Regions from separate parts of the Methylovorus sp. SPW-M1 genome, predicted to be linked through region 3. Evidence: riboswitches for the same ligand, from Rfam matches in the RefSeq annotation. Region 3 holds a riboswitch; each other region holds the start of a gene.
What was found. A riboswitch is a leader RNA that binds a small molecule or an ion and turns the genes downstream of it on or off. The one in region 3 is predicted to bind cobalamin.
Positions count from the first base shown of each region.

Region 1: linked by a shared signal. The riboswitch ahead of ACWWD9_RS13595 (TonB-dependent receptor domain-containing protein) and the one ahead of ACWWD9_RS08665 (ribonucleoside-diphosphate reductase subunit alpha) in region 3 are both predicted to bind cobalamin.
Region 2: linked by a shared signal. The riboswitch ahead of ACWWD9_RS04365 (TonB-dependent receptor) and the one ahead of ACWWD9_RS08665 (ribonucleoside-diphosphate reductase subunit alpha) in region 3 are both predicted to bind cobalamin.

Region 1 is NZ_CM132626.1:2,852,179-2,862,201, forward strand. Features, by position in the region: gene ACWWD9_RS13585 (TonB-dependent receptor) at 1-1,545, shown strand, start outside; gene ACWWD9_RS13590 (hypothetical protein) at 1,664-2,227, shown strand; cobalamin riboswitch at 2,401-2,607, shown strand; gene ACWWD9_RS13595 (TonB-dependent receptor domain-containing protein) at 2,715-4,589, shown strand; gene ACWWD9_RS13600 (hypothetical protein) at 4,710-5,279, shown strand; gene cobO (cob(I)yrinic acid a,c-diamide adenosyltransferase) at 5,276-5,887, shown strand; gene ACWWD9_RS13610 (cobyrinate a,c-diamide synthase) at 5,881-7,170, shown strand; gene ACWWD9_RS13615 (cobaltochelatase subunit CobN) at 7,167-10,023, shown strand, end outside.
Region 2 is NZ_CM132626.1:922,501-932,523, reverse strand. Features, by position in the region: gene ACWWD9_RS04380 (EAL domain-containing protein) at 1-1,213, opposite strand, end outside; gene ACWWD9_RS04375 (patatin-like phospholipase family protein) at 1,658-2,593, shown strand; gene ACWWD9_RS04370 (hypothetical protein) at 2,625-3,113, opposite strand; cobalamin riboswitch at 3,305-3,500, shown strand; gene ACWWD9_RS04365 (TonB-dependent receptor) at 3,617-5,713, shown strand; gene ACWWD9_RS04360 (TonB-dependent receptor plug domain-containing protein) at 5,877-7,889, shown strand; gene ACWWD9_RS04355 (ABC transporter substrate-binding protein) at 7,904-9,220, shown strand; gene ACWWD9_RS04350 (di-heme oxidoreductase family protein) at 9,217-10,023, shown strand, end outside.
Region 3 is NZ_CM132626.1:1,839,839-1,849,861, reverse strand. Features, by position in the region: gene ACWWD9_RS08685 (hypothetical protein) at 1-131, opposite strand, end outside; gene ACWWD9_RS08680 (LysR family transcriptional regulator) at 324-1,235, opposite strand; gene metE (5-methyltetrahydropteroyltriglutamate--homocysteine S-methyltransferase) at 1,334-3,634, shown strand; gene ACWWD9_RS08670 (EamA family transporter) at 3,723-4,595, opposite strand; cobalamin riboswitch at 4,809-5,065, shown strand; gene ACWWD9_RS08665 (ribonucleoside-diphosphate reductase subunit alpha) at 5,210-8,023, shown strand; gene ACWWD9_RS08660 (ribonucleotide-diphosphate reductase subunit beta) at 8,122-9,273, shown strand; gene ACWWD9_RS08655 (DEAD/DEAH box helicase) at 9,378-10,023, opposite strand, start outside.

The sequences.
Region 1 (10,023 bases), 1.0 Mb from region 3:
GAAATTACCAAAGGTAGCGGCTCGGTTATTTACGGTGATGGCGCCATGGCAGGGACTATCCAGATTTATACAAAAAACCGTACTGGAGTGTCAGCAACCGTATCTGCCGGAAATTTTGGAAGCAAAACTGGCACGGTCGCAGCAGGCATTTCCGAGCAATATTTTGATCTGTCTGCAACAGCTACTGATGACAGCAATGATGGCTTCAGCAAAAAAGATATCAATGGCAATAAAGATAAATTCTCGGGTACCTCACAAAACATCAAGCTTGCGATTAAACCCATTGATGGCCTTCGTCTGAATTTTGAAGGTACCAGTTCGCGCAACGATATTCGCTATAACAACTCTCTTACACGTGAACAGTTCAATGCTGATCCGCGCCAAAGCGGCGGCAGCAGACCCTACACCCATCAAGCACTGGACTCCGATACTTGGCGTATCGGCATTGATTACCAACTTACAGAGAATTGGAAATTCACCGCAAACCATATACAGGAAGACAAACTCTCTGACTTCTTTAGCTTCTCAGGCAATTATGACTATCGCTCGAATGACATGGCAATCACTTACCAAACTCCCTTATTCAGCATAGTGAGTGGGTTACAACAATTTCAAGGCAACAGAATTACAAAATCTACCTTTGGAAACAATTCAACTGACAAAGACAACTTAGCTGCGTTTTTACAGACTGAATGGCGAATCAATGACTGGACTTTTTCAGCAGGCGCCCGCCGTGAACAAGTAAAATACGAATATAAAGAACCGGGAACCAAGCTGGAGGACAGCCAGCTTTTGAACGCTTGGGATGTCGGTTTGAATTACAAAATAAGCCCACAAGCGAGCATTTTTTCAAATTACAACAGTGCCTTCCAGGCACCTGGTGTTGACCGTTTTTTCATTGGTGGCACTTTTAATGGCTTTATCAATCCAGCAAAAGCAAAAACCCTGAACATTGGATTCAATCATGTTGTATCTCAAAATCGTCTCAAACTAACAGTATTCAAATCGTGGTTACATGATGAAATTTACTATTTCAATACTGGGGATTTCAATACAAGCTTCAATACGAATATTGATAAATCCCACAAATACGGCGTGGAATTGCAAGACCAATACAAAATCACTGAAAACGCCACTACCTCGATTATTTACACATATACCCGAGCCGTCATTGACCGGGAAAATGAGGGCGATGGAGCATTTAATGGCAATGATTTACCTGGCGTTGCCAAGCACAGCATTGTCGGAAATATCGGATATCGCTTTTGGGACAATGCTTATGTAAACCTTAGCCAGGTATGGAGAGCTCCTTCCTACGCTCTCAATGACTTCAGAAATAATTTTATACATAAGCAAACTAGTTACCAATCAACCAATCTTGCCGCGTCTTATGCATTTTCAAAATTTCAGGTATTTACTTCTATCAATAATATTTTTGAACATAAAAATGCGATACAAGTAGGCGATGATAGTCCGACCATCGGTAGCATTTACCCTGTTGACTTTTCAAGGACCTGGCGCATCGGCATGAAAATAGACCTCTAGCCTAATACACTATAAAGCCGCAATCTCACAAAGGGATAGCGGCTTTTTTACGTTTGGAAAATTTATTTAAACGGTTACAATCCAAGACACTAAGCAAGCACAACGGAGTTTTGACGAAATGCCGCAGCACAACAAGCAGTCTTTCTGGGTGGGCGCTATCCTGATTCTCTTGATCATCGCCACTCGCACCCAGCATTTCGGCAATGATGTTTACCTGCCGGACGCCACGCTGGCGGTGCTGTTCATGGGCGGCTTGCTGATTACGAACACCAGCTGGCTGGGGCTGGCGCTGATTGCGGCATTTGGCATGGATGGGTATGCCATGGGCTGGCAAGGCGTGTCGGATTACTGCATGTCGCCTGGTTACTGGGGCCTGATTCCCACCTATGGCTTGGTATGGGGCGCGGGACGGTTACTGGCGGATAGTGACAAGCCATTTTCCATCTTGCCATTTGCCTTGTTTGCCTGGGGCTCTACCAGCATTGCTTTTGTGGTATCCAATGCCTTCTGGTTTGCGTTTTCAGACAAAGTGGATAGCCTGACCATTACCGAATTTAGCGTCCGCGTAGCCAAGTATTACATGCCCTATGTAGGCTACGCGTTGATGTATGTGGCGATTGGTTGGCTGGCAGCCCGTTTATTCAAATTGCGTATCGCCGCTCCCAGCCGCATATCGCTTTAATCTTTGTCGGGTAGCGTGGTAGCCCACGTCAGCCGCATCAACATTCTCAGCCCGGCAATCTGCTGGGCTGCATGCAAGCTTGCAAAAATTGTATCTCCAGGCGCCTAACATTCGTTCCTCGCTTTTCCTCAACCACATTTCCCCGCCTGTTTATTTTCGGCGACATCGCATATAATCCACGCAGTTGTTCAGGTGCCGAAGTCGCTATTCTGCGATGAGGTGAAACTGGGAAACAGGTGCGTTTTCACAAACAAACCCTGTGCTGCCCCCGCAACGGTAATTACGTGTGGTTGATCCTACACGCCACTGTGGCATAGCCATGGGAAGGCGGATTAACAAAACGTATGAGCCCGGAGACCGGCCTGATGATTCAAGGGATTGCTGCGGGGTTGCAGCGTCACCAGACTCTCTTCAGCTGTTCTCCACTCTGTCTTGATTACCACGCCACAGGCGCAAGCGTTGCCGGGAACAGCATAAGGAAAATTCCATGCTTCACCGTTCTGCACTCGCCATCGCGCTTGCGCCTTTGTTTGCGCATTCATTCAATTCACTGGCGGCCGATACCACGCTGTCAGACATCGTCGTCACCGCCGCCCGCACCGAACAAAAAGTCAGCGATGCGCTGGGCGATATTTCCGTCATTACCCAGGATCAGATTCAGAAAGCCGGTCAGACGACGCTGGTGCAACTGCTCGCCATGCAACCCGGCGTGCAGATCGTACAGAATGGCGGCACTGGCAAATCTGCTGATATCTTTATCCGTGGTGCCAACGCCACACATACGCTAGTGTTGATAGACGGCCTGCGCGTCAGCTCCGCCACCACTGGCACCACAGCGCTTGAAAATATTCCGCTCGACCAGATTGAGCGCGTGGAAATCCTGCGCGGCCCCGCGAGCAGTTTATATGGCGCTGATGCAATTGGCGGCGTTATCCAGATTTTTACCAAGAGCGGCAAAGGCAAACCGCGCCTGAATGCGAGCGTGGGCCTGGGCACCTATGGCAGCAGCAGCGCCTCGGCAGGCGTCGCCGGGCGTGTAGAAAACACCAGTTTCAGCGTGCAGGCGGGAACCAGTTCCACCAATGGCGTCTCTGCCATTGCCAATAAAACATTAAGAAATTACAACCCGGATGACGATGGCTATAACAACAGAAATGTGTCATTGAAGCTGGCTCAGCATTTCACCGAGAACCATGAGCTCGGCATCCAGGGCTGGCTGAATGAGGGCACCAACCATTACGATGGTGGCAATACTAGTCCAGCAGCAAACCCAACAAACCGCTTTGATTATTATGGCAACCGCCGCCAGACTCTGATCTCGGTTTACAGCAAAAATCAGTTCACAGAAAACTGGATGAGCAATTTCAGCGTCGGCCAGAGTGAGGACAATCTGGAGTCATTCAGCCCCAACACGGCCAATACCCTGAAAGTCCGCTCACTGATCAAGACCACGCAAACCCAATACAGCTGGCAAAACGACATCACGACAGATTTGGGCTTGTTTACGCTGGGCTCTGAGCGGCGCGAACAGAAGGTTGATGGAACGACCAAATTTGCCAAGGATGAACGCAACATTCAATCCTATCTGCTGGGCTGGCAATACAAGCTCGGGAGCCACCAGTTCCAGGCCAACAGTCGCCTCGACCAGAACTCGCAGTTTGGCGACAAAACCACCGGCAGCCTTGGGTATGCTTACCAGATTAATCCGCAATGGCGCGCCCATGCGCTATACGGGACGGCATTTAATGCACCAACCTTTAATCAGCTTTATAGCCCCTTGCAAGGTAGATACATAGGTAATCCCAACCTCAAACCGGAAGAAGCCGAAAATGGCGAGATTGGCCTGCAATTTAGCCAGGGTGGCCAGCGTATCAGCGCCATCTATTACAAAAATAAGGTGGATAACCTGATCATCACGCCATCGGTGGGCACAACTACTCCACCCATCAACGTCAATAAAGCCGATCTCAAAGGCCTGACGCTGAGCTACAACGGCAGCTGGGATCGCACTCAGGTATACGGCAACGCCGACTTTTTGCGGGCAGAAGATGCCGACACAGGAAACTGGCTGCCGCGTCGCGCCCGTGAGCATGGCGCGCTGGGCTTAACCCAAACGTGGGGCGACTGGCAATTTGGCAGTGAAATCGAAAGCTCCGGCCATCGTTTTGATGACACGGCCAACGCTCTCCGCCTGAGCGGTTACACCCAGGTGAATGTGTTTACCAATTACCGCATCAACCAGGACTGGTCAGTGAATGCGCGCGTCAACAATCTGTTTGATCGCGAGTATGAGTTGGCACAGAACTACGGAACCTTTGGTACTAATCTGTTTGTCACCCTGCGTTATTCGCCTGCGCTTTAAGGCGAGCAAAGAGCAGCGGCAAAACGATAGGCCATGCAAGAGGCAATGTTAAGGGAACATTTCATTTAAAATATTGAAATGTTCCGTTTCTTAAATACTTTAACCAGAAGGCAATCTCTCATGCTTAACCTCACCAAACAGCAACAGCTTATCGTCGGCTTACTGCTCGCAGCACTCATGATCATGACGCGTGGCAACCACTTTGCCAGCGTCAACCATCTGCCCAGCGCATCCTGGGCCGTCTTTTTCATGCTGGGTGTTTATCTGCGCCCAATGTGGGTGTTTCCCGTCTTCATGGGCCTCGCAGCCGGTCTGGACTTTGCCTCAGTCAGCGCCAGTGGCGGCAGCGATTTCTGCACCAGCCCGGCCTATGGCTTCCTGGTACCGGCTTACGGTACCCTGTGGCTGGGCGGTCGCTGGTTTGCCAAGCACTACAGCTTTGCCATCAAATCCCTGTTCACATTGAGCGGCGCTGTACTGGTCAGTAGCTTTATCTGCCACCTGTTCTCCAGCGGCGGCTTCTACTTCTTCTCCGGTCGCTACGCCGATCCATCACTGATGGAATTCCTGCCACGCCTGACCAAGTACTATCCATCCTCCCTGCAAACCCTGGCGTTTTACATCGCCACCGCCGCCATCATTCATATCGTGATCAAGCTGGTGCGCGCTGATGCCAAGCAAGCCGCATGAGTGAGCAAGACCAGGGGCTGAACCAGCGCCATGCCGATCGCATGGCACGCAAAAAAGCAGTGGTCGATGCCAAGATTGAGGCCGCCCGGGTAGAGCGCGGCCTGTTGCTGGTGAATACCGGCAATGGCAAAGGCAAATCCACCGCAGCGTTTGGCCTGCTGGCGCGTGCGCTGGGGCATGGTCAGCGTGCGGTGGTGGTGCAGTTTGTCAAAGGCCGCTCTGACACCGGCGAAGAGGCCTTTTACCGCAACCAGCCAAATGTTACCTGGCATGTCATGGGCGAAGGCTTTACCTGGGAAACGCAAAATCGCGATCGCGATATTGCCGCTGCCAAACAAGGCTGGGCCCAGGCGCAGCAGGCCATGCAAGATAGCAGTGTCGGCGTGGTGATTCTGGACGAGCTCAATATCGTGCTCAAATACCATTACCTGGAGCTGGCCGATGTGCTGGCGGACATTGCCGCGCGCCCTGCTATGCAGCACGTGGTCGTCACCGGCCGGGCGGCACCGCCGGAGCTGATAGAGCAGGCCGACACCGTCACCGAAATGAATATGGTGAAGCATGCCTTTAAAAATGGCGTGCAAGCCATGCCGGGGGTGGAGTGGTAGCGGCGGCCTGCCCGGCCCTGCTGGTTTCCGCCCCGGCATCCAATCAGGGTAAAACACTGGTCACCGCGGCCCTGGCCCGCGCCTGGCGCGATAGTGGCTTGCGGGTACGCGGCTTCAAATGCGGCCCAGACTTTCTTGACCCCATGATCCTGGCGACCGCCACCGGTCATCCCGTTTACAACCTCGACCTGGCCATGAATGGCGAGGCCGATATCCAGGCCAGGCTGCATCAGGCCGCGCTCGACGCCGATGTGATCATCATTGAAGGCGTGATGGGGCTTTACGATGGTGCGCCATCCAGCGCTGATATCGCCGAACGCTTTCGTATCCCTGTCGCCCTGACGGTAGATGCTGCTGGCATGGCGCAGACTTTTGGCGCACTGGCAGCCGGGCTTTATCGCTATCGCCCGGCGCTGATTCCGGCAGGTGTCATCGGCAACCGCACCGGTAGCAGCCACCATGCGGATTTATTGCGTCAGAGCCTGCCAGCCGATATTCCATGGCTGGGCGCCTTGCCAAAATCCGACAACTTTTCATTGCCAGAACGCCACCTCGGTCTGCACCGTGCCGACGAGATTGACGATCTGGAACAACGCATCAGCGCTGCAGCCCAGGCCCTGCTGGCCTCGCAGCCCGATGGCATCTTGCCGCTGCCCCCGGCTACCGACTTCGCTGCACTAGCCCACACCCCAGCCGATAGCTTCCGTCCGCTGGCGGGCAAAACCATCGCCATCGCCCGCGACGCGGCTTTCTGTTTTATTTACCCGGCCAATCTGGATTGCCTGCGCGAGTTGGGCGCCAGCCTCGAATTTTTCTCACCGCTATATGATCAGGCGCTGCCTGCCGCCGATGCCCTGTGGTTTCCCGGCGGCTACCCGGAGATCCATGCAGCGACGCTTGGCGCCAATGCCGCCATGCGCGAGGCATTGCAACTAGCCTGGCAAGCGGGCATGCCCATGCTGGCCGAGTGTGGCGGCATGATGGCACTCAGTGAGGCGATTGATAGCACACCGATGTTTGGCCTGCTGCCTGGCAGCACCAGCATGCAGCCGCGCTTTCAGGGGCTGGGCGTGCAGTTTGCCGACTTTGCCGATGGACGCCTCAACGCCCATACATTTCATTACTCCCGCATGGAAACCACCTTGCCGCCTATGCACAGCGCCATCACCCAGCGCGGAAAACCCGGCGAAGCCATCTACCGCCATGGCAGCCTCACCGCGAGCTATCTGCATTTTTACTTCCCCTCCAACCCGCAAGCGGCCGCCGCCCTCTTCACCGCATGATGGCCCGGCTGCCTGCTTATACCCTTGGCGGCCTGCTACTTGCCGCATTCACCCTTTCCAGCCCGCCTGCTTCCGCTGCCACGCTGTTCGGCATCGTCTCCGATCGCACCGCCCCGGCAGTGGCCAATGCGGCGCACGTGATACTCGCCAATAACGGCAAGGATAAAATCCTGCTGCGCACGCAATCGCAAGTACTGGCGGCGGACGACAAAACGCTGGATCGCTGGCTGAAAAATGCCGATGCCGTGATGGCCATCGCCGTATATGGCGAAGCCGCGCAACGGCTGCAAGTCCGGCTGGATCGCGCGGGCAGTGGCGATATCCGCAACTTCATCGCACTCAATGGCGAAAGCGGGCTTTCCATGCGCAGCCGCTTTGCTGGTGAGCCGGTCAGCCGCTTCAAGGATGCGGCAGCGCTGACTCTCACCCAGAACAATCTCGCCCCGGAGATTGCCAGCGCCGCGCGCAACCATCCGGCAGCCGCGCAATGGCTGGCCCTGCATGATCTGTGGCAAGCCGGTGGCAGTGAAAACCAGGCCGCCTTCATCCGCTACTGGCTGCACCCGCGTGGCACAGCGCCGTTACCCAAGCCGCAGCCTGCCATGGTTTACCGCATGCAGGGCAAGGAAATTGCGCCAACGGCCCTGCGTCTGAATGCCGCACCGGTACTGGTGGTGCTCGACCTCAATACCAGCGACCCGCAACCCGCCGATGCCATCTGCCAGGACAGCGCACGCCGCAAACTGCAATGCCTGGTGCTGATGGCGCGCTGGGGCGAAAGCTCGCGCGATGCCATCGCCCAGCTGAAAACCCTGGTAGCCCCAGCCAAGCCCGCCGGGCTGGTAGTGTTGCAGGATTTTGTGGTCGGCGCCGCCGAAGGGCGTGAGGCCGTCACCAGCCTGCTGTCGCAGCTCGATGTCCCGGTCTACAAGGCCATACGCCTCACCGACCGCACCGCCTCGGCCTGGCAGCTTTCGGAGGATGGCCTGCCGATCAACTCGGTGCAATACCGCGTGGCCATGCCGGAGATTCAGGGCAGCTCGCAACCTATCGTGGTCGCGGCCGCTGGCCCCGCCACGCTGGACAAACAAACCGGCGTGGAACTCAAGCTGCCGCAGATGCTGCCTGCCGAAATCGGCTCGCTGGTGACGCGGGCTATACGCTGGCAAGCCCTGCGCGACAAACCGAATGCCGACAAGAAAGTCGCGCTGATTTACTACAACCACCCGCCAGGTCGCCAGAATATCGGGGCCGATAATCTTGATGTGCCCGCCAGCCTGTTCGACATGCTGCACGCGCTGCAACAGGCGGGCTATACCACCGGCGAACTGCCAGCCTCGCCCGAGGCGCTGCTCGATATCATGCAGCAACGCGGCGTTAACCTGCCGGAAGACAACGGCGCCTTGGCCGAGATGCAGCAGCACGTCACCAATATGGATGCGGCAAGTTACCAGCGCTGGTTTGCCACCCTGCCCGCCGCCGTGCGTGGCGAGATGACGGAAGGCCCGCTCGGAAGATTGCACGCAGATATCGTCGCCGCGCAACAAGCCGGAGAAATCGCCATTGGCCGCACGCGCCTCGATAAAGCCATGCATGAGCTGCGCCACCTGCTGGAAGGCGCGGACCACCCCAAGCGCAATGAAGCCTTGCGCCAGCTTGCCGCCCTGCAAACCGGCTACGAGCAATGCCTGGATCAACACACCGATTGCAACAAGCTCACTCAGGATAAATCCCGCCTCGCCGCGCTGGGTATTGAAGGCCTGCGCGGCTGGGGCCAGCCACCGGGCAAGGTCATGGTGCATAACGGCAACATGCTGATTCCCGGCATCCGCTTCGGCAATATTTTCATCGGCCCGCAACCGCCACGCGGCTGGGAGGTAGACGAAGAATTGCTGCATGCCAACACCACCATTCCGCCGCCGCATCAGTACCTGGGTTTTTACCACTGGCTGCAAGCCGATTTCGGCGCTGATGCGCTGGTACACATCGGCCGCCATTCCACCTATGAATTCCTGCCCGGCAAGGCCGTGGGCCTCTCGGCTAATGACTACTCGCGCCTGATCGCGGGCGATCTTCCCGGCATTTATCCGTATATTGTCGATGGCGTGGGCGAAGGCACGCAATCCAAGCGGCGCGGGCTGGCGGTGATGATAGACCACCTGACGCCACCGCTCACCGCCACGCCGCTGTATGACCGCTTGCTGGAACTGCGGCAGGTAGTGGAAACCTACGAATCCTCCAGCTCGGACACCATGAAACTGGAAGCCGCCCGTGAAATGCGGCGGCTGGTAGAAGCCCTGCAACTGCGCTCGGAGCTGGAAGCCAGCATGGCCGATGTGCTGCAGGTGCGCGGCATCGGCTTTGAACAGACGGACGATGATTTGCTGGCACATGAAGTCGGCCATTACCTGACCAAGCTGCAGGAGAAGTTCATGCCGCACGGCCTGCATATCTTCGGCCGCCCCTGGTCGGAGGCGTCCTTGCAACTGATGCTGGACTCCATGGGCCGCGGGCAGGAGCACAAGGTAAGTGAGGCCACGCGCGATGCACTTGCCGCCTCGCCGGGGCTGGAGATGCATGCCTTTTTGCATGCCTTGGATGGCGGGTTTATTGCGCCGGGCAAGGGCAACGACCCGCTGCGCTCGCCAGAATCATTGCCCACGGGCCGCAATTTTCATGCGCTGGATGGCGATGTCTTGCCCACGCGCCTGGGCTTTCAGATGGGCGCCGCCATGGCGGACAAGGTCAAACAGCGCGACAGCATCCAGGATAGTGAAGGCGTGATTCTCTGGGCCTCCGATGCGGTGCGCGATGAAGGCGTGATCGTGAGCTTTATCTTGCGACTGATGGGCA
Region 2 (10,023 bases), 920 kb from region 3:
CGGCGATACGCGCGCCGGTTTCCACCAGCAGCTTGTCACCGATGGAATGCCCCAGCTGATCGTTGATCTGCTTGAAGTTATCCAGATCCAGAAACATCAGCACCAGCGGCTGCTGGTGTTGCAGCGATTTATGGATTTCTTCCGCCAGCTGTTTGTGGAACATGGGACGATTGGGCAAGCCGGTCAGAAAATCGTAATTGGCCTGTTTCCAGATCAGTTTTTGCGAGGCTGCCGCTTGCCTTGCCACTTCACGCTTGAGCCGATAGCCGCGCAGCACAATGATGGTCGCCAGCAACAGCAGGCCTGCCAGCAGAAAAGGCAATAAACCGGTTTTGCTGCCGGGCTGCAGGCGCCAGTCATTCAGAATGTCGCTACGCTCTGGCTCCAGATGCTTCAGTGTTTTCTGCAGGATACTGGCCAGCTCTGGCCAGTCCTTGCGCACCGCCATGTTCACGCTGGCTTTGTAAGGCGTGGACCCAGCTTTGGCCAGATAGCGTATGCCCTGCACATTCGAGACATAATCCACCACCAGCGGATTGCCTATGTAGGCATCTACCTTGCCGGTTTCCAGCGCCACAAAGGCCTCTTCGGCGATATCCACCTTGAATAACTCGATACCCTGCTGATCCTTGGTCAACAAGCCAGCCAGGGGACCATTCTTGAATACTGCGACGCGCTTGTGCTGGAGGTCGGCAAAGGTGCGGATGGTGTCGTTTTTCTTGTGGATATAGATGGTGTAAGGCACCGAAATCACAGGCTCAGGCAGCGCCACAAAGCGGCTGCCATTAAGCGACTTGACGCTGGCGATACCGGATAGCATGTCGGCAGTTTCGGTCGCCGGATTTTCGGAGTATTCGCTGCGTTGAAAACGCACGCCCAGAAGCCGCTCGAAGCGCTTGAGGTAATCCACGGTGATGCCGCGAAACTCGTTGCCCTCCGACAGGAACTCGATCGGCATCCAGCCGTGATGCACACCTACCTTGATGACCGGATGCGCCTTCAGCCAGGCGAACTCCTGGGTTGTCAGCTCCAGTGTATCTGAGGTCAAAGGCTTGCTGGCAAAGGGCAAGCCGCCACTTTCCAGTTGCTCTGCACTGACCGCATAAACTGCGGCCGAAATGCATACCAGTGCCAGCAGGCTCTGTATCAGCATGCGCAGTGCAAAGCCTGCCGTGATGGCCTGTCCTGAATATTTGAATTTAGCTAGTCGCATCCCGCACTCAATAGTTCTTGTTTTGCCGTTAAGACCGCGAGTCAACTTTGGCTACATAACACGCTGGCGTGTGATGAATTTACGGTCCGCAGGATTAAATCTTGACCCTGAATAATTGTGTCTTGAATCACATTTGAAGGATGGGAGGATTGTATTGCCGATTCAAATAATAGCAATGACTTATCGCATATGGGGTGACCAGACTTGCAGCCTGAGGGCCGCATATCGAAGGTCTGGATAATTTGACTCCCCTTCGCTGCAAAACAGGCTTAATATGCATCTGGCAACCAGCAGTAAGCAACTGAATAATATAAAAATAAACCGGGCGCGCGCATGCATTGCATTCCTCATTTCCGCACACGCACAGAAGTTGCACCGCACCGGGCAAAACGATACGCAAGACTTGAAGCTGCTTTACAGATCAACACTTTCAGGAGGATTGAGATGAAAACAATTTTAAGCATTGATGGAGGTGGTATCCGCGGCTTGATCCCGGCACTGATACTGACCGATATCGAGGCCCATCTGGGCAAGCCGGTCTGGCAATTGTTTGACCTGATTGCGGGCACGTCGACCGGCGGCATTCTGGCGATAGGCTGCGCCAGAAAAGATGCCTCGGGCAAAGCCAGATATGCGGCGAAAGACCTGGTGAATATCTATGAAACCCGCGGCAAGGAGATCTTCTCGCGTTCGCTGTGGAAAGGCGTGTCCTCCATAGGCGGGATTGCCGATGAGCTTTACTCCGCCGATGGCATTGAGCAGGTGCTGCAGGAGTATTTTGAAGATGACGCGCTGCAGGACTGCCTGACCAACACCCTGATCACCAGCTATGACCTGCAAAACCGCGAGCCTATCTTTTTCAAGAGCTGGAAAGACGAACACAAACCGCTGCTGCTTAAGCACGTGGCGCGTGCCACATCAGCCGCGCCTACCTATTTTGAACCGACTCAGATCGAGGTGGCGGGCTCGCTGAAAACTCTGGTGGATGGTGGCGTATTTATCAATTCGCCCTCGGTATCGGCCTATGCCGAAGCCAAACGCATTTTCCCGGATGAAACCGAGTTTCTGCTGGTCTCGCTAGGCACTGGCGAGCTGATCAGGCCGATTACCTTTGATGAGGCGAAAGACTGGGGCAAGGCTGGCTGGGTGCTACCGCTGTTGAGTTGCATGTTTGATGGAGTGGCCGATGCCGCCAATTATCAGATGCAGATGATACTGGGCGACCATTACTACCGGCTGCAAACGGAATTGAGCATCGCCTCGGATGACATGGATAACGCCACCAAGGGCAATATTGAAAACCTGAAAGCGGAAGCTAAAAAACTGATCAAAGCCAACAAGGCCACGCTGGAGAAGATCTATCAGGCGCTGGCGCGCTAAGCGCTGCCATCGTCACCATGCAATATCCCGGCTAACTGCACAAGCGGGACAGAGAATCAAAATCAAAAGCCTGCCCGCTGATGCTCTTCTGAAATACATCCTGCTGCTGAATCCGCTGCGGGGTGTTGAAAGTCGCGCTATTCAGCTTGTCGATAAAGCCATCGTCCACCAGCATGGCACAAGCCAGGCTGCGGGAGTATTCCGACTTCAACACGGACAGCATCTGGGCATGCTCAAAATCAAACTCCACGATCTTTTGCAGCGATTTCGCATAGGTCGTTCTGACCGAAACCACCTGCGGCAAGCTGGAGGATTGCGCAATCAGCGGCTCAATATCATCGCGTATGCCATCCCGGTTTTTGTCTGGCCCCGAGAGTGGGCTGGTCTTGACCTCAGTATGCAACAAGGCAGCCGCCCAGCCGGGCAGTTTGTCGCAGGCCGATAGCGTCAACAGGAGTCCGGCAGCGCCAAATAGCGGCACCAGCCGGGCAAGCTTCGCGGATATAAACAGAAGGTTCATGCGCCCAATAATTAAGAGAGTTTCACGAGCTGAAAGGCCTCATGCAGCCAGATCAAGACTTATGCAGAAAGTATACAGCCCATGCAAAATCCGTCGATCCAGGGGTGACAGAATTGTCACCTTCTCCTGCCAAAGGCCCACTGCGCGCACCTCTTAACATTTCTTAATACTTATTCAAGCTTCCCCTTTATAATCTATGCACACTGCCAGGTGCCTGCCCTCTCGCTCGAGGGGAAAGGTGAAACGGGAAACAGGTGAAATGCCTGTGCTGCCCCCGCAACGGTAAGCGAGTATGGATGTGCCATCGACGCCACTGGGCCTTGTGCCTGGGAAGGCGGTGCATCAAGCCTCGCGAGCCCGGAGACCGGCCTGCCAGTCACGAAGGAACTACCGCGGGGCGCGGTGTTTGGGCAAGGCTGGTCAGCCATCTCATACTCTGGCTCTGTGGTTTTTCCATGATGAATCGGCATGCGGGGTCGCATGCGAACATTTAGGAAACGCCCATGAAACGTACTGCCATGGCGAGCCTGACCGGCTTGCTTTTTTCTTTGTCCGCTTACGCTGAAGATATTCAGCCGCTGGAAGAAGTCGAAGTATCCGCACAAAGCCTCAAACCCGAATCCCGCCTCAAACAGCCACTTTCCACCGGCAGCCGCCTCGGCCTGACGCCATTTGAAACGCCCGCCAGCATTGAGGCCGTGGATGCCGACACCATACGCCGCCGCGGCGATACCAGTATCCGTGAAGCCATATCACGCAGCACCGGTATCAGCGACATCAGCAATCTCGGCGTGGGCAATGCCTATTCAGCGCGCGGCTTTAGTGGCAATGATTCCATCGGTCAGGCAGAAGATGGCGTACGGCTCTTGACCGCCGCCAGCACGATCACGTTTCCCTCCGACACCTGGGGCTATGAACGCATCGAGGTGCTGCGCGGGCCAGCTTCGGTGTTGTTTGGCACCGGCACCGTAGGTGGCATCATCAACAGCATACGCAAGGCGCCGAGCCGGGATGCTTCATTTGAAGCACTGACCGGCTGGGGCAGCCGCGGCGAATACCGCGCTGGCGTGGGAGGCACCGGGGCCGTGGGCGAGATAGGCGCATTCCGCATTGATGCCTCCGCCACCGGCGGCAATGGCTATGTGGACCGTGGCGAGCATCAGAGCCGCAAGCTCATGAGCGGCCTGCAACTGGTGCCCAGCGATCATCTGCGCGTCGATTTCACCTTTGATCATAGCGAAGACTCCCCGACCACATACACCGGCATCCCTTTGCGCGATGGCCGCATCGACAGCAGCCTGCGCAAGCAGAATTACAACGTGCAAGACAGTGCCATGGATTTTGCCGATGACCGCCTGCGCGCCAAGGTGGAATGGGATATTTCAGATAGCCTGAAACTCACCAACATCAGCTACTGGTTTAACAGCCGCCGCCACTGGCGCAACCTGGAATACTATGCTCTCGATAGTGCCAGCAATACCGTAACGCGATCTGGCTATACCGAGATCAAACACCAGCTCAAGCAGCTGGGCAACCGCCTTGAACTGGCCAGCGTGGCCGATGCCTTCGGCCACAAGAACCGCTGGGTCATGGGCTGGGAAACCACGCGCGTGGATCTGCGTTATATCGACAACTTTTATGATGGCACGGATGGAAGTAACACCGTGCCGGCCAAGGGTTTTGCGCCGGGTTACTACTCCGATGCCGCGCTGGACCCGACCATCCCCGAATTCAAGGCACGCACCTTGCAAAACGCGCTGTTTGTGGAAGATGCGCTGGACCTGACCGAGCAGCTGAAGCTCACCGCAGGCTTGCGCCAGGACTGGATCAATGTCGATCATCAGAACTTGATCACCGGCGCTTCGTTCGACAAGGATTACTCGCCCTTTTCCTATCGCCTGGGCACGGTGTTCACCGCTACTCCTGGCCTGGCCGTGTATGGGCAATACAGCCAGGGCTCGGACCCGGTATCATCCATCGTCTCCTTACGTCCCGGCAGCAAAGCCTACAAGCTGACCACCGCCAAGCAGGCCGAAGTCGGCATCAAGCACATGCTGGATCAGGGCAAAGGCGAAGTGACGCTGGCGCTGTACCACATCGCCAAGGACGACATCCTGACACGCGACCCTGCCGATCAGCGGCTGACAGTGCAAGGCGGCAAGCAGTCTTCACGCGGTGTGGAGCTTTCCACCCTGCTGCTGCCAAGCGCACATTGGCGTGTAGACGCCAATGTGGCACTGCTGAAGGCGCGCTATGACGAATTGCTGGAAAGCGGTGCCTCACGCGCAGGCAATACGCCGACCAATGTACCGGAGAAAGTCGCCAACGCCTGGGTTTACTACCAGCTGGGTGACTGGTCCATGGGCGCGGGGGCCCGACTGACAGGGCAACGCTACGCCGACACGGCCAACACCTCGGTCATGCCCGGCTATACCGTGTATGACGCCAACATTGCCTGGCGTGCCAACCGCCACACCACCCTGCGCCTCAACGCCCGCAATCTGGGTGACAAGCTCTACGCCAGCACCTATTACGACACCAGCCAGTTCATCTTCGGCCCCTCACGTAGTCTGGAACTGACCGCCGAAGTCAGCTACTGATTGTCATCGGGGCGGCATGCCATCATGTCGCCCTGACCAAGACAGACCCAGCATGTCGATCGCAAACAGCTTGAAACACCCCTCTTTACATCACTCGTTATATTCAATTGGACATAACGAAAGACCTCCTATTAGAATGACGTCACTTTTAAAGGGGGATCCTATGAAGCTCAACAGAAACAAGCATGCACGGCTGACCGCCGCCATACTGGGAGGTATGGCGCTGACAGCGCAAGCCGCAGACATCAATACTTTCAACCTGGGGGAGGTCCTGGTCACCGCCCCGAACGACAGCGCTGTCAACGGCTCCAGCGACACCGTCACTCAAAGTCAGATGCGTCTGCTGAACCGCGAAACCGTGGGAACCGCCGTCAATACCCTGCCCGGCGTGGCTCTTTCCGAGGGCGGTCCACGCAACGAGCAAACCTTGCAGTTGCGTGGCTTTGACTTAAGACAAGTGCCTGTTTTCATTGATGGCGTTCCGGTCTATGTCTCGTATGACGGCTATGTGGACCTGGCGCGCTTCAATACCTTTGACCTTGCCAGCGTGCAGGTCGCCAAAGGCTTCAGCTCGGTGCTATATGGCCCCAATACCTTGGGCGGAGCCATCAATCTGGTCAGCCGCAAACCCTCCAGAGAGTTTGAAGGTGATGTTACGGTTGGGCTCAAGACCGACAAGGATTTCAAATACAACGGTTACCGCACCGACATCAATGCCGGGGGCAACTATGGCACCTGGTACTGGCAAGCCAGTGGCTCCATGCTGGACACCAACCGCTACCGCATGTCATCCGACTTCAAGCCCACCACCTATGAGGACGGCGGCGTGCGCGATAACTCCTACACGCAGGATGGCAAGATCAACCTCAAAATCGGCTTTACCCCGCGTGAGGGCGATGAATACAGCCTGAATTACATCAGCCAGCGCGGCTCAAAAGGCAATCCGGTATATGCCGGCTCAGACAGCACACAGTCCATCCGCTACTGGCGCTGGCCCGAGTGGGATAAAGACAGCCTTTACTTCATATCACGTACCGCTATCGGCCAATCGTCTTATCTGAAAGTGCGCGCGTTTTACGACAAATTCAGCAATGTGCTGAACAGCTACGACGATGCCCGTTACTCGTCCATGACGCGCAGTTATGCCTTCACCAGCATCTACAACGACCACAGCTATGGCGCCAGCACCGAATTCGGCACCACCATCAACCAGCAGAACACCCTGAAGTTTGCGCTACACATCAAACAGGACAAACACGAGGAACACAACAAGGGCAACCCGGTTCAGAATTTTGAAGACAGAACGACCTCGCTGGCGGTGGAAGACACGCACCAGATTACGGAAAAACTGGCCCTGGTGCTGGGGGTGAGCCGCGACCGTCGCGAAACACTCGAGGCCGAAGGCCTGAACAATGCCAACCAGCTTTACGATTTCAAGAAAGGCGACGCCGATTCCTGGAATCCGCAAGCAGGCCTGTTCTACAAGCCCAATGCAACGGATGAAGTCCACGCCACCATCGCACGCAAGAGCCGCTTCCCCACCATGAAGGATCGCTACTCTGGCCGCTTTGGCCGTGCCGTGCCCAATCCTGATCTCGACACGGAATTCTCCACCAACTACGAGCTGGGGGCTTCCGGCTTTGTGACATCGAAACTCAAACTAATGGCGAGCGTGTTCTATTACGACACCACCGACCTTATTCAGGCAGTCAACCTCCCGAATAGCGCCTGCTCTAGCGGCAGCCAGTGCTCTCAGTTCCGCAATGTGGGCAAAGTCCTTACCTCGGGAACGGAACTCGGTTTTGCCGTCTTCCCCACCGATGCTCTGGAAATCGGCGCCAATTACACCTATCTGGACCGGGATAACAAAAGCAGCGATGACAAGCTGACGGACATCCCGCGTGAGAAGTTGTTTGGCTATGGCAAATGGCAGGCCAATGACATGTGGTCGCTGGTAGCCAGCACTGAAGTTAACTCCTCGCGCTATAGCTCCACCACTGGCACCCGGGTTTCGGGCGGCTTTGGCATTGCCAATACCAAAGTGGTGTACCAGCCATCCGCTCTCTGGAGTGGGGAGTTCGGCATCAACAATCTGTTCGATCGCAACTACACCTACATTGAAGGCTACCCCATGCCTGGCCGCAATATGTTTTTTAACGTCACCCGTCGTTTCTGAGGTCGGATATGCGCTTGATCAAACAATTCCAACCAATTGGCCTTTGGCTGCTGGCGCTAGGCATCGCATCTATCAGCCTGCAAGCTCGCGCCGAAGAGCGTCTTGTGGTGCTGACCAGTTACCCGCAGGAGATGGTCAGCCAGTTTGAGGCGGCGTTTGAGCAAGCGCATCCGGAATACCGGCTGGAGGTCATCTGGCGGCAATCGGCAGATGCGCAGAAACTGTTGTCCGAGCCCGGCAATGGTGGCGTCGATGTCTACTGGAGCCCGGCATTGCGCAACTTCCTGCAGTTACGCCAGCAGGCGCAATTGCGTCAATTGCCAGCGGTTGATGGCATCGCCGAGCGCATCAATGGCGCGCAGATCGCCGACCCGGACCATGGCGTCTTCGCGTCCGAGATTGCCGGCTATGGCATGGTGGTTAATCCAAAAACGTTACAGGCGAGCGGACTGCCACTGCCGACAGATTGGCCGGATATTGCCTCCCCTGCCTGGGCAGGCAAGGTCACTCTGCCCATTCCATCCCTGGTGGGCTTTGCGCCCGGGCTGTATGAGTCCATATTGGGCGCACTGGGCTGGAATGAAGGCTGGCGCGTCATCACGCAGATGGCCGCGCAGGCCAAGCTAGCCACAGCAGGCTCCACCTTCGTGACCGACGATGTCAGCAGTGGCCATTTCGCTGTCGGCCTGACTATCGACTTTTTCGCCAATGCCGCTATCGCCAATGGGCAGCCGCTCAACTTCGTTTACCCGCACCATGTGGGATATTCCCCTGCGCATATCGGCATACTGCAGTCCTCACGCCATCTGGCGGCAGCCGAGGCGTTTGTGGCGTTCGTGCTGTCAGATACAGGTCAGGCGCTGCTGTTTCATCCGGATATTCGCAAACTGCCGGTCAGGGCGTCGGCCTATCGGCAGGCGCCAGCGGGATATTTCAATCCGTTTGCGCAAGCGGTGAGTCCCGCCAACCAGATCACACTGGAAGCATTATTAAGCCGTCAGGCGCTGACATCGGCCATCTTTGATGCCTGCATCACGCGCCCCAAAGCCACGCTGGATAGCCTGTGGCAACAGCTACGCCGGGCCGAAGCCAAGCAAACAGCCGCCAACCCAGCCCTGATAGAAGCCAGGTCCCTCGCCGCCATGCCATTAATCAGTGAACATGAAGCCGAAGATACCCATCTGCAAACCGTGTTCCGCGCCCGCCGGGAGAACGCGGACTATGAGGCGGAAGCCGCCCAATATGAAGCACGCTGGGATCAGCAAATACAGCAACGCCATGCACGCGCACTGGCGCTGATACAGCAGGCAACCGTACAAGCAAGTCCATGAAGCGCTGGGTCTTGTTGTGGGGCACATGCCTGGGGATATATTGGACAGGCATAGCGCTTGCCGACACTACAGATAACCGGACCCGTGCGCCTGCACCAGCTTATCTGCGGGAAGCTTATACCCAGCCTCTTCCTCAACTCAGCTCCAGCGAGCTCGAACGTTTTTACCGTGGCAGGCAGCTGGTGCGGCAAAGCTGGGTGATCCCGCCTTCAGAAGACACCGCCATCGCAGGTCTGGGCCCGCTCTATAACCGCAATGCCTGCATTGCCTGCCACACCAAAAACGGACGAGGCTATGCACCCGATGGTCCGGAGGAGTCACTCAAAACCATGCTGGTACGATTGAGCGTGCCCGGCGTGGGCATGCACGGCGGCCCGGTGGCACATCCACTCTATGGCGATCAGCTGAACGAGTTTGGCGTACCGGGTTTACCCGGCGAAGGCGAGGCCAGCCTTCACTATTCCTTCAGACACGTGGCAACACCCCTTGGCAATCTGGAACTGCGGCAGCCGCATATCCGATTTGTGCACCCGGCATACGGTGCGCTTGAACCCCTGATGATGGAACCGACAAACGCAGGCCCAAACTCCGGCGTTCTTACCTCGGCCCGCATTGCCCCGCCGCTGCATGGCGCAGGCCTGCTGGAAGCTATCCCGATAAGCACCTTGCAGGCATTGACCAGGCAGAAAAAACCCGCTGGCATCAAAGGCCGGCTGAATAGAGTGTGGGACCCGGAAAGCCAGCGCATGGTCGCCGGGCGCTTCGGCTGGAAAGCCAACACCGCCAGCTTGCGGCTGCAAACT
Region 3 (10,023 bases):
GGTTCTGCCTTGCCTGATGCCGCAGGAGCAGCAGGTGCACTCTCAGGGGCGGCAGCAGGTGGCGGGGTGGTGGCTGCAGGCGCTTCTGCGGTTTCCGGGGTCGCCGGCTCGGGTTTTGAGCAGGCAGTCATTAATGCAGCGGTCATTGCAATGGTAATAAGGGAACTCGGCCATGATTTCATCATTGATTATTCTCCTTTGGTCATTTTCATTCAGGCTTGCTTGTCAGGGTTAGAACCCCATCTTTTGGCTTAAGTTCGGTCAAATTGCCATTTGCATTATTAAGATTGCATTAATTAGTTAAATTAAATCAATCGTTTGTTTCACAGCAAACGTATGCCTGCCAGCGTATCCAGGCAGGTTTCGCGGATAATCCGCACCAGATCCACCGCATAAGGCCGCGCCATGATTTCGGTATTGCCGGTGGCGTAAAGCTCCGACCACAGCCCTTTGCGCGTGATCGGTTTGGCGATGACATACTCGTGCTCCAGATAGCTCTGTATGCCCCAGCTGGGCAGCGCTGCCAGCCCGCGACGGCTCGCCACCAGCTGCATGATGGCGACAGTCAGCTCGGCCGTGCGGCGATCAAACGCCACATTGGCCGGATGCAGGACTTCGCGTATCAGGTCGATGCGTTCTTCCGGCACTGGGTAGGTGATCAGCGTGCTGCCGCTGAAATCCTCGGCCTGCAAAAAAGGGCGGGTGTGCAGGGGATGGTCTGTCGGCAATACCGCCATGATTTCAAAGGTGAAAAGCGGCACATGCTGCAGCATCTTCATCTTGCCCGGCAGGCCGCCAATGACAAAATCCGCCTTGCCTTCCTTGATCAGGCTCCAGGGATCGCTATGAAACCCGGCCACCAGGTCCAGCTCCACCTCCGGCCAGGCACGTCTAAAGGCATCCATCACCGGCGTCAGCCAGTCAAAGCAGGTGTGGCATTCCAGCACAATGCGCAGTTCGCCGGATTGGTCGGACTTCAGCCGCTCCAGATCGCGCTCCGCCTGCGCCGTGGCTTCCAGCACGATATCCGCCAGCTTGAGCAGGCGTTCGCCCGCGGGCGTAAAGCGCAAGCCATGCGCGGTGCGCTGAAACAGCGTGATCTGGTAATACTGCTCCACCGAGCGTATCTGGTGCGAGAGCGCCGATTGCGTGAGATAAACGCGCTCGGCGGCCAGCGCCAGCTTGCCGCTTTCGGCAATGGCCTTGAAGGATTTGAGATGTCGGATTTCGATCATGATATGAATTTAATTCAAGTTTAATGGAAAAAAACTCGCTTTATTAATTCGATGATAGCACGCAAACTGCGGCCTTCGTTATTGAGAGGTGAGTTGTCATGATCAAAGCCCATATCCTGGGGTACCCGCGCGTCGGGGCCAACCGTGAACTGAAAGTCGCGCTGGAGGCGTTCTGGAAAAGCGCGCCCGGCGAAGAAGCCCGCCATGAAGCCGCGCTGGAGCAAACCGCGCGCCAGCTGCGCGAGACGCATTGGCAAAAGCAGATAGACGCCGGCCTGGCCTTTATCAGCGTCAATGATTTTTCATGCTACGACCATGTGCTGGACCACACCGTGCTGTTTGGCGCCACGCCGCCGCGCTTTGGCTTTGCCGGGCGGCCATTGCAGGCGCAGGACTACTTTGCCATGGCGCGCGGCAATGCCGAGCAACCCGCGCTGGAGATGACCAAGTGGTTTGATACCAACTACCACTACCTGGTGCCGGAGCTGAGCGCGGAGACCGAATTTTCCATCAACGCTCATGGGTTTCTGCTGCAGATAGACCAGGCACTGACCACCGGCGCCGAGCTCAAGCCGGTATTGCTGGGCCCGGTGTCTTGGCTGTATCTGGGCAAGAGCCGCGATGCCGGGTTTGACCGCCTGAGCCTGCTGCCAGCCTTGTGCGCGCAATATGCCGCTTTGCTGAGCGAGCTCAAGCTGCGCGGCATTGCCTGGGTGCAGATCGATGAACCCGTGCTGGCGCTGGACCTCGATGCGCGCTGGCTGGCGGCGTTTGCCGATGCCTATGCCCGCATCCGCGACCACAGGCCCAAGCTGCTGCTGACGACATATTTTGAAAGCGTGGCGCGCTATGTGGGTGCGGTAACGGCTTTGCCAGTGGATGGTCTGCATATCGACCTGGTGCGGGCGCCGGAACAGCTCGCCGCCTGGCTGGCGGCCTTGCCCAGTCACTGGGTGCTTTCCGCCGGGGTAGTGGATGGCCGCAATGTCTGGCGCAATGATCTCGACAAGACCTTGCAGCTGTTGCAGCCGGTCGCGCAGCAGCTGGGGGATCGCTTGTGGATCGCGCCATCGTGCTCGCTATTGCATGTGCCAGTCTCGCTGGTGCAGGAGTCGTCTATGGACGCAGAAATACGCTCCTGGCTGGCGTTTGCCGATGAAAAACTACGTGAGTTGCAGCTATTGCAGCAGGCGCTGAATCATGGGGTGGATAGTGTGGCTGCCGAGTTTCAGGCCGCACGCAAGGCCATCGCTTCTCGTGGCGCATCGCCACGTGTGCATAACGAGAGTGTGCAGCAGCGCTTGCAGCATCTGCCGCAGTTATCCGCCGAGCGCAGCAGCCCGTTTGCCGAGCGGCGCCTGGCGCAGCAAAAGCGCTTGCGGCTGCCTTTGCTGCCGACTACCACCATAGGCTCTTTTCCGCAGACCGCAGATATACGCGCCAGCCGGGCGGCGTTTCGCCGGGGCGATCTGAGTGCGGAGGATTACACGCTGGCCATGCAGCAGAACATCCGCCATGCCATTGAGCAGCAGCTGGCGCTGGATCTGGATGTGCTGGTGCACGGCGAAGCCGAGCGCAACGACATGGTGGAATATTTCGGCGAGCAGCTGGCAGGTTATGTCTTCAGCCAATACGGCTGGGTGCAGAGTTACGGCTCGCGCTGCGTCAAGCCGCCGATTATCTATGGCGATGTGCACCGCCCGCTGGCGATGACCGTGGCGGAGGCCCGCTATGCGCAGTCGCTCACCAGCAAGCCGGTCAAGGGCATGCTTACAGGCCCGGTGACCATGCTGCAATGGTCGTTTGTGCGCGATGACCAGCCGCGCGAAACCACCGCCTTGCAACTGGCGCTGGCGATACGCGATGAAGTGGCCGATCTGCAACAGGCCGGCATTGCCATTATCCAGATTGACGAGCCGGCCTTCCGCGAAGGGCTGCCTTTGCAGCAGGCCAAGTGGGAGCAGTATCTGGCATGCGCGGTGCGGGCATTCAAGCTATCGGCCAGCGTGGCGGAAGACAGTACGCAGATACACACCCACATGTGCTATTCGGAGTTCAACGACATTCTGCCGTCGATTGCCGCGATGGATGCCGACGTGATTACCATTGAGACGTCGCGCTCGGCGATGGAGCTGCTGGATGGCTTTGGCGAGTTTGATTACCCCAACGACATCGGCCCCGGCGTGTATGACATCCACTCGCCGCGGGTGCCGAGTGTGGATGCCATGACCGCCTTGCTGAAGCGTGCGATTGAGGTGATCCCGGTAGAGCGCTTGTGGGTGAATCCGGATTGCGGCCTTAAAACCCGCGGCTGGCCGGAAACCATTGCCGCCCTGCAACACATGGTCGCCGCGGCACGTCAGCTCCGCCACGAGAAGCTCAATCACAAGGCGGCGTGATCTCGGGATTATCGCTCGTGTAACCCTTGCCAGCGGCCCACGTATCAATGCATGCGTGGGCCGTTGGCATTTTTAATGCCCGGCTTGGTCAGGCGCTAATCACCAGCAGGCTACCCAGCATCATGACGATGGCGGCGATCAGCTTGCGCAGAATGTCTTTTTCCTTGAACACCTGATAGCCCACCAGCACCTGCAACACCATGCTCATCTGAAACAGCGCCAGCGTGTACGCCACCAGCATGTGCGACAGCAGCACCAGCGTGCAGTACTGCATGATGAAAATCATGACGCCTATGCTGGCAATCGTGGGCAAATGCGACAGCGAGGTTTTGGTGCTTTCTTTAACACTGGCGGGTATAAACAGCAGATTCGCCAGCATCACCAGCGGCAAGCCCAGCAGCGACCAGAACACCAGCGTGGCCAGCGGCCCGCCATCCGTCACCGCGTTTTTCAGGAACAGCGTGCCGATGGAAAACAGCAATATGGACAGAAAACGCGCCTGCACGCCGCGCTCCTTCAGCAACAGCAGCATGCGGTTGGCCTCGCGCTGACCGTTGGCAGGCATCAGAAAGAAACTGCCCACCACAATGATGGCCACGCCTGCAAAGCCCTGCAGGGTAGGCACCTCGCCCAGAAACACAATGGCGAGCAGCATGGAAATCACCACCTTGTAAGCATTCAGCGGCCCAAACACCGACAGATCGGTTTTGGCGAGCGACATCACCATGAACATCCAGCCACCCACATCCAGCACGGCTGCCAGCAAGACATTCACCCAGAACGCCTGCGGCAGAGCGACGGCATGCACCACAGGCACCAACGGCAGCGCCAGCACGCTCAGCACCACATAGCTGGTCGCCACCATGAAGAAGGGGTGCAGCGGATGCTGCGACAGTTTTTTCTGATAGACATTGGCGAGGATGGAAAACACCAGCCTGCCAAATACGAACGCGATTTCCACGAACAACAACTTTCTTTTTTTGGGGGATGAAATGCCGGGGAGGGCAACAACCGACATTATGCGGGCGGATGTCATGCGATTGAAATATTTGTCGCCCGGGCCTGCGCCATCAGGCGTTTTAGCTTGCGGCGATAGCTTGATTCCGCACAGAGTACATAGGGCGTTATGCCCATATTTTGTATTTCCCTGTTGACGATACCACTCCCTATTGTGTTACATTGCCAGCACTACGGTCCTCAAGGTTTGATTCAAACCGCGAGTTAAAAGGGAATCCGGTGCGTGTGTCTGCAGAATATTTCTCGCCGATATGCAACGCCGGGGCTGCCCCCGCAACTGTAACCAGCCATCGGGCTGACGTCATGTCAGTCTGGTAGCGCAAGGCATCTGAAGCCACTGAACCTGCCGGGGTTCGGGAAGGCGCCAAGCGTAAGGCCGGGAGCCAGGAGACCTGCCGTGGATTTTTTCAACGCGTTTGAGGCGGGGTGTCCTCGGCAGATGGAAGGTTTGCGCCTTCTCCCTTGCTGGTCCTGGTGGTGGATGTACAGCGGCAATGCAATGTCATTGCGCCTGCGTACGTCGGTTGCCGACTCCCGCTCCTGATAGGAGCCAAGTAGATGGATGATATCAATACCGCGCAGCCGGTTTTAAATGCTGCACTCCCCAGTTTGCAAGTCATACGCCGTGATGGCGCGGCCGTGCCGTTTGCCGCCGACAAGATTTCCATTGCGCTGACCAAGGCATTTTTGGCGGTGGCGGGCGAGCACTCGACTATTTCCAGCCATATGCGCACCGAGGTGCAGGCGCTGACCGATACCGTGGTGGCTGCCCTGGTGCGCCGCAAGCCAGCCGGTGGCTCCATCCACATTGAAGACATACAGGATCAGGTAGAGCTGGCGCTGATGCGCTCCGGCGAGCATGACGTGGCACGCGCCTATGTGCTGTACCGCGAGAAGCGCGCCGCCGAGCGCGCCGCCCAGCAAGCGCCTGCGCCCACACTGCATGTGCTGCAGGATGGCAAGCGCGTGCCGCTGGATCAGCAGTTGCTGCTCAGCATGGTGACCGAGGCCTGCGTGAATCTGGGTGATGCCGTGCAGCCCACCGTGATTGTGGAGCAGGCCATGCGTGACCTGTACGACGGCATGCCGTTTGACGAAGTGCGCCGCGCGCTGATTCTCTCCGCACGCAGCCTGATCGAGCGCGAGCCTGCCTATAACTACGTCACCGCCCGTTTGCAGCTGGACCTGGTGCGTGCCGAGGTGCTGGGCGAAGCCGTGAGCCATACCGCCATGGCGCAGCGCTATGCCGAATATTTTCCGCAATACATCAAGACCGGCATTGCCGCCGAATTGCTGGATGAACGCCTGGCGCAGTTTGATCTCAGCCGTCTTGCCAGCGTACTGGTGGCCGACCGCGATCTGCAGTTTGGCTACCTGGGTTTGCAGACGCTGTATGACCGCTACTTTTTGCATATTGAAGAGCGCCGCATTGAGCTGCCGCAGGTGTTTTTCATGCGCGTGGCCATGGGCCTGGCGATCAACGAGATTGACCGCGAAAGCCGCGCCATCGAGTTTTACCATGTGCTGTCCAGCTTTGATTTCATGAGCTCCACCCCAACCTTGTTTAACAGCGGCACGCGCCATTCGCAGCTGTCGTCGTGCTACCTCACCACCGTGAGCGATGATCTGGATGGCATTTACCAGGCGATCAAGGAAAACGCGCTGCTGCAAAAATTTGCCGGTGGCCTGGGCAACGACTGGACGCCAGTGCGGGCGCTGGGCTCGCGCATCAAGGGCACCAATGGCAAAAGCCAGGGCGTGATTCCTTTCCTGAAAGTCGTCAACGATACCGCCGTGGCGGTGAATCAGGGCGGCAAGCGCAAGGGCGCGGTGTGTGGCTATCTGGAAAGCTGGCATCTGGACCTGGAGGAGTTTCTGGACCTGCGCAAGAACACCGGCGACGACCGCCGCCGCACGCACGACATGAACACCGCCAACTGGATTCCTGACCTCTTTATGCAGCGCGTGCAGGCCAATGCGGACTGGACGCTGTTCTCACCATCCGATGTGCCGGATCTGCATGATCTGTATGGCAAGGCTTTCGAGACGGCCTATACCAACTACGAGCGCCGCGCCGACCATGGCGAGATCAAGCTCTTCAAGCGCGTGCCCGCCGTGCAGCTGTGGCGCAAGATGCTCTCCATGCTGTTTGAAACCGGGCATCCCTGGATCACCTTCAAAGACCCGTGCAATATCCGCTCGCCGCAGCAGCACGTGGGGGTGGTGCATAGCTCCAACCTCTGCACCGAGATCACGCTGAACACCTCCGAAACGGAAATCGCCGTGTGCAACCTGGGCTCGGTGAACCTGATGGCGCACCTGAAGCCCGAAGGCGACAGCTACGTGCTGGACCAGGCCAAGCTGGCTGCGACTATCCGCGTGGCGATGCGCATGCTGGATAACGTGGTCGACATCAACTTCTACGCCGTGGGCAAGGCGCGCAATTCCAATTACCGTCACCGCCCGGTGGGCCTGGGCATCATGGGCTTTCAGGATGCCTTGCATGCCATGCGCGTGCCGTATGCCTCATCCGCCGCGGTGGAGTTTGCCGACCGCGCCATGGAAGCCGTGTGCTACAACGCCTACCTCGCCTCCAGCTATCTGGCGGAAGAGCGCGGCGCGTATTCCTCCTTCCGTGGCAGCCTGTGGGATCAAGGCATATTGCCGCTGGATACGCTCAATCTGCTGTCAGAAGCGCGTGGCGGCCAGGTGGAAGTGGACCGCTCAAGCACCCTGGATTGGGATAGCCTGCGCCAGCGCATACAGCGCGTGGGCATGCGCAACTCCAACTGCGTGGCGATTGCGCCCACGGCGACCATCTCCAATATCGTCGGCGTTTCCGCCAGCATAGAGCCGGAATACCAGAACCTGTATGTGAAATCCAACCTCTCCGGTGAATTCACCGTGGTGAACGAGCAACTGGTGCAAGACCTGAAAGCGCGTGGCCTGTGGGATGAGGTGATGATTGCCGACATCAAGTATTACGATGGCTCGTTGGCCGCCATCGAGCGCGTGCCGGCGGACCTCAAGCAGCTGTATGCCACGGCCTTTGAGGTGGACCCCGTGTGGCTGGTCGAGGCCGCTGCCCGCCGCCAGAAGTGGATAGACCAGGCGCAATCGCTCAACCTCTACTTCGCCGCGCCCTCCGGCAAAAAGCTCAATGACGTCTATCTGCTGGCCTGGCTGCGTGGCCTTAAAACCACGTATTACCTGCGCTCGCTGGGTGCGACCTCGGCCGAGAAATCGACCGGGCAGGGCGGGGAGCTCAATGCGGTGTCGTCCGGCTTGCCCGTAGCGGCGGCTAGCCCCAGCGCCGAGCCTGAGCCCAAGCAATGCCTGATCGACGACCCGGACTGCGAAGCCTGCCAATAACCCTCTGATCGTCTGCGATCCACCTACGCTGGCTGCACATGATGTGCCTTGCCCTAAAGGTGGGTCGCAGCTTCACCGCTGAATTTTAAGGAAACACCATGCTGAATTTTGAAGAAGATATCCTGATTGCCCCTGCTGCCGCGAAAACCGCTACCCCAAGTGCAGCACCCGCCATGCCATCTGCCGCCGCCATCGCTAATGCCCACACCGCCGCCAACCAGCCCAGCGCCACGGGCCGCGTGCAAGCGGTAGACAAGCGCGTGATCAACGGCCAAACCGACGTTAACCAGCTCGTGCCATTCAAATACCACTGGGCGTGGGACAAATACCTGGCAGGCTGTGCCAACCACTGGATGCCGCAAGAAATCTCCATGAGCCGCGACATTGCCCAGTGGAAAGACAGCAGCGCGCTCACCGAAGACGAACGCCTGATCGTGAAGCGCAACCTCGGCTTTTTCACCACCGCCGATTCATTGGCCGCCAACAACATCGTGCTCGGCACCTATCGCCACATCACCGCGCCCGAGTGCCGCCAATACCTGCTGCGCCAGGCCTTTGAAGAAGCCATCCACACCCACGCCTACCAATACATCGTCGAAAGCCTGGGCCTGGACGAAAGCGAAATCTTCAACGCCTATCAAGAAGTCTCCAGCATCCGCGATAAAGACGACTTCCTCATCCCCTTCATCAACACCCTGACCGACCCCGAATTCAAAACCGGCACCACACAAGCCGACCAGCAGCTGCTGCGCTCGCTCATCGTCTTCGCTTGCATTATGGAAGGCCTGTTTTTCTACGTTGGCTTTGTGCAGATACTCGCCCTCGGCCGCCAGAACAAAATGCAAGGCGCCGCCGAGCAATACCAATACATCCTGCGCGATGAATCCATGCACTGCAATTTCGGCATCGACCTCATCAACACCCTCAAGCTCGAAAACCCGCACCTGTGGACCCCCGAATTCCGCGAAGAAATCAAACGCCTGATGCAACAAGCCGTGGAGCTGGAATACCGCTACGCCGAAGACACCATGCCCCGCGGCGTGCTCGGCCTCAACGCCGCCATGTTCAAGGAATACCTCCGCTTTATCGCCAACCGCCGCATGCAGCAAATCGGCATCGACGCCCTATACCCCGGCGCCAGCAATCCCTTCCCCTGGATGAGCGAAATGATGGATTTGAAGAAAGAGAAAAACTTCTTTGAGACCAGAGTGACGGAGTATCAGACGGGTGGGGCGTTGAGTTGGGATTAGGGCGTACTAGTGATAATGGAGTTATAAATTTACTTTTCCTGGATATGGAATTCCCAGAAACATACATTTGACTATCCTAAAGAGGTCAGGATAGGGCAGTCGGTTCACTCATCACGATTCACTAGACTTTCGAGTACGGACTCGTAGTAACTGGGAAATTGCTGAAGAGTTAGCCTGATTTGATCTGTTTGGGCGTTAAGGGCCGGGGCAAAGTGAGGTTCAGTAAAGCCGTTGTTCCTTACAACTGCGGCTAGGGTCTGAGCAACTACACGATCTGCAAAACCAAGTTCGTAAGCTGATATTGATAACTGGTCAGGCAGGCCGTACTTCAAAGATTTTTGGAAAAGCAATAGTGGCCCGGCCCTTAAATCCTTTACAAAATTTTCTCCAAAAAGGAATTGTGAAACCGCGGCCACAATCAAAGAGCATTGGAATCCAAGAATGCTTTCACAGAATTCCACAATATCGATTCCAGTTAGTCTTCTACGGTTATCTCCCCAAGCTCTTGTGCCTTCGACATTCATTGCCTGAGAAATAATCTCCGAGTACGTCTGCCCCAATAGCCAACTTGAGGCTAGCTGAATCGGCAACTGATCCGGTTCAACACTGTGAAAGAATTTGTCGTCAGATTGTTGAGCCAATAAAGGCCAGATTTTATGAAGCCAAGCTGCACTGGTGTTTAGAGCAAAGAGCTCGTCACGATTTTCATTAACCCAACTTTCAACAGTTTTTGCCCCATTAACACCAAGC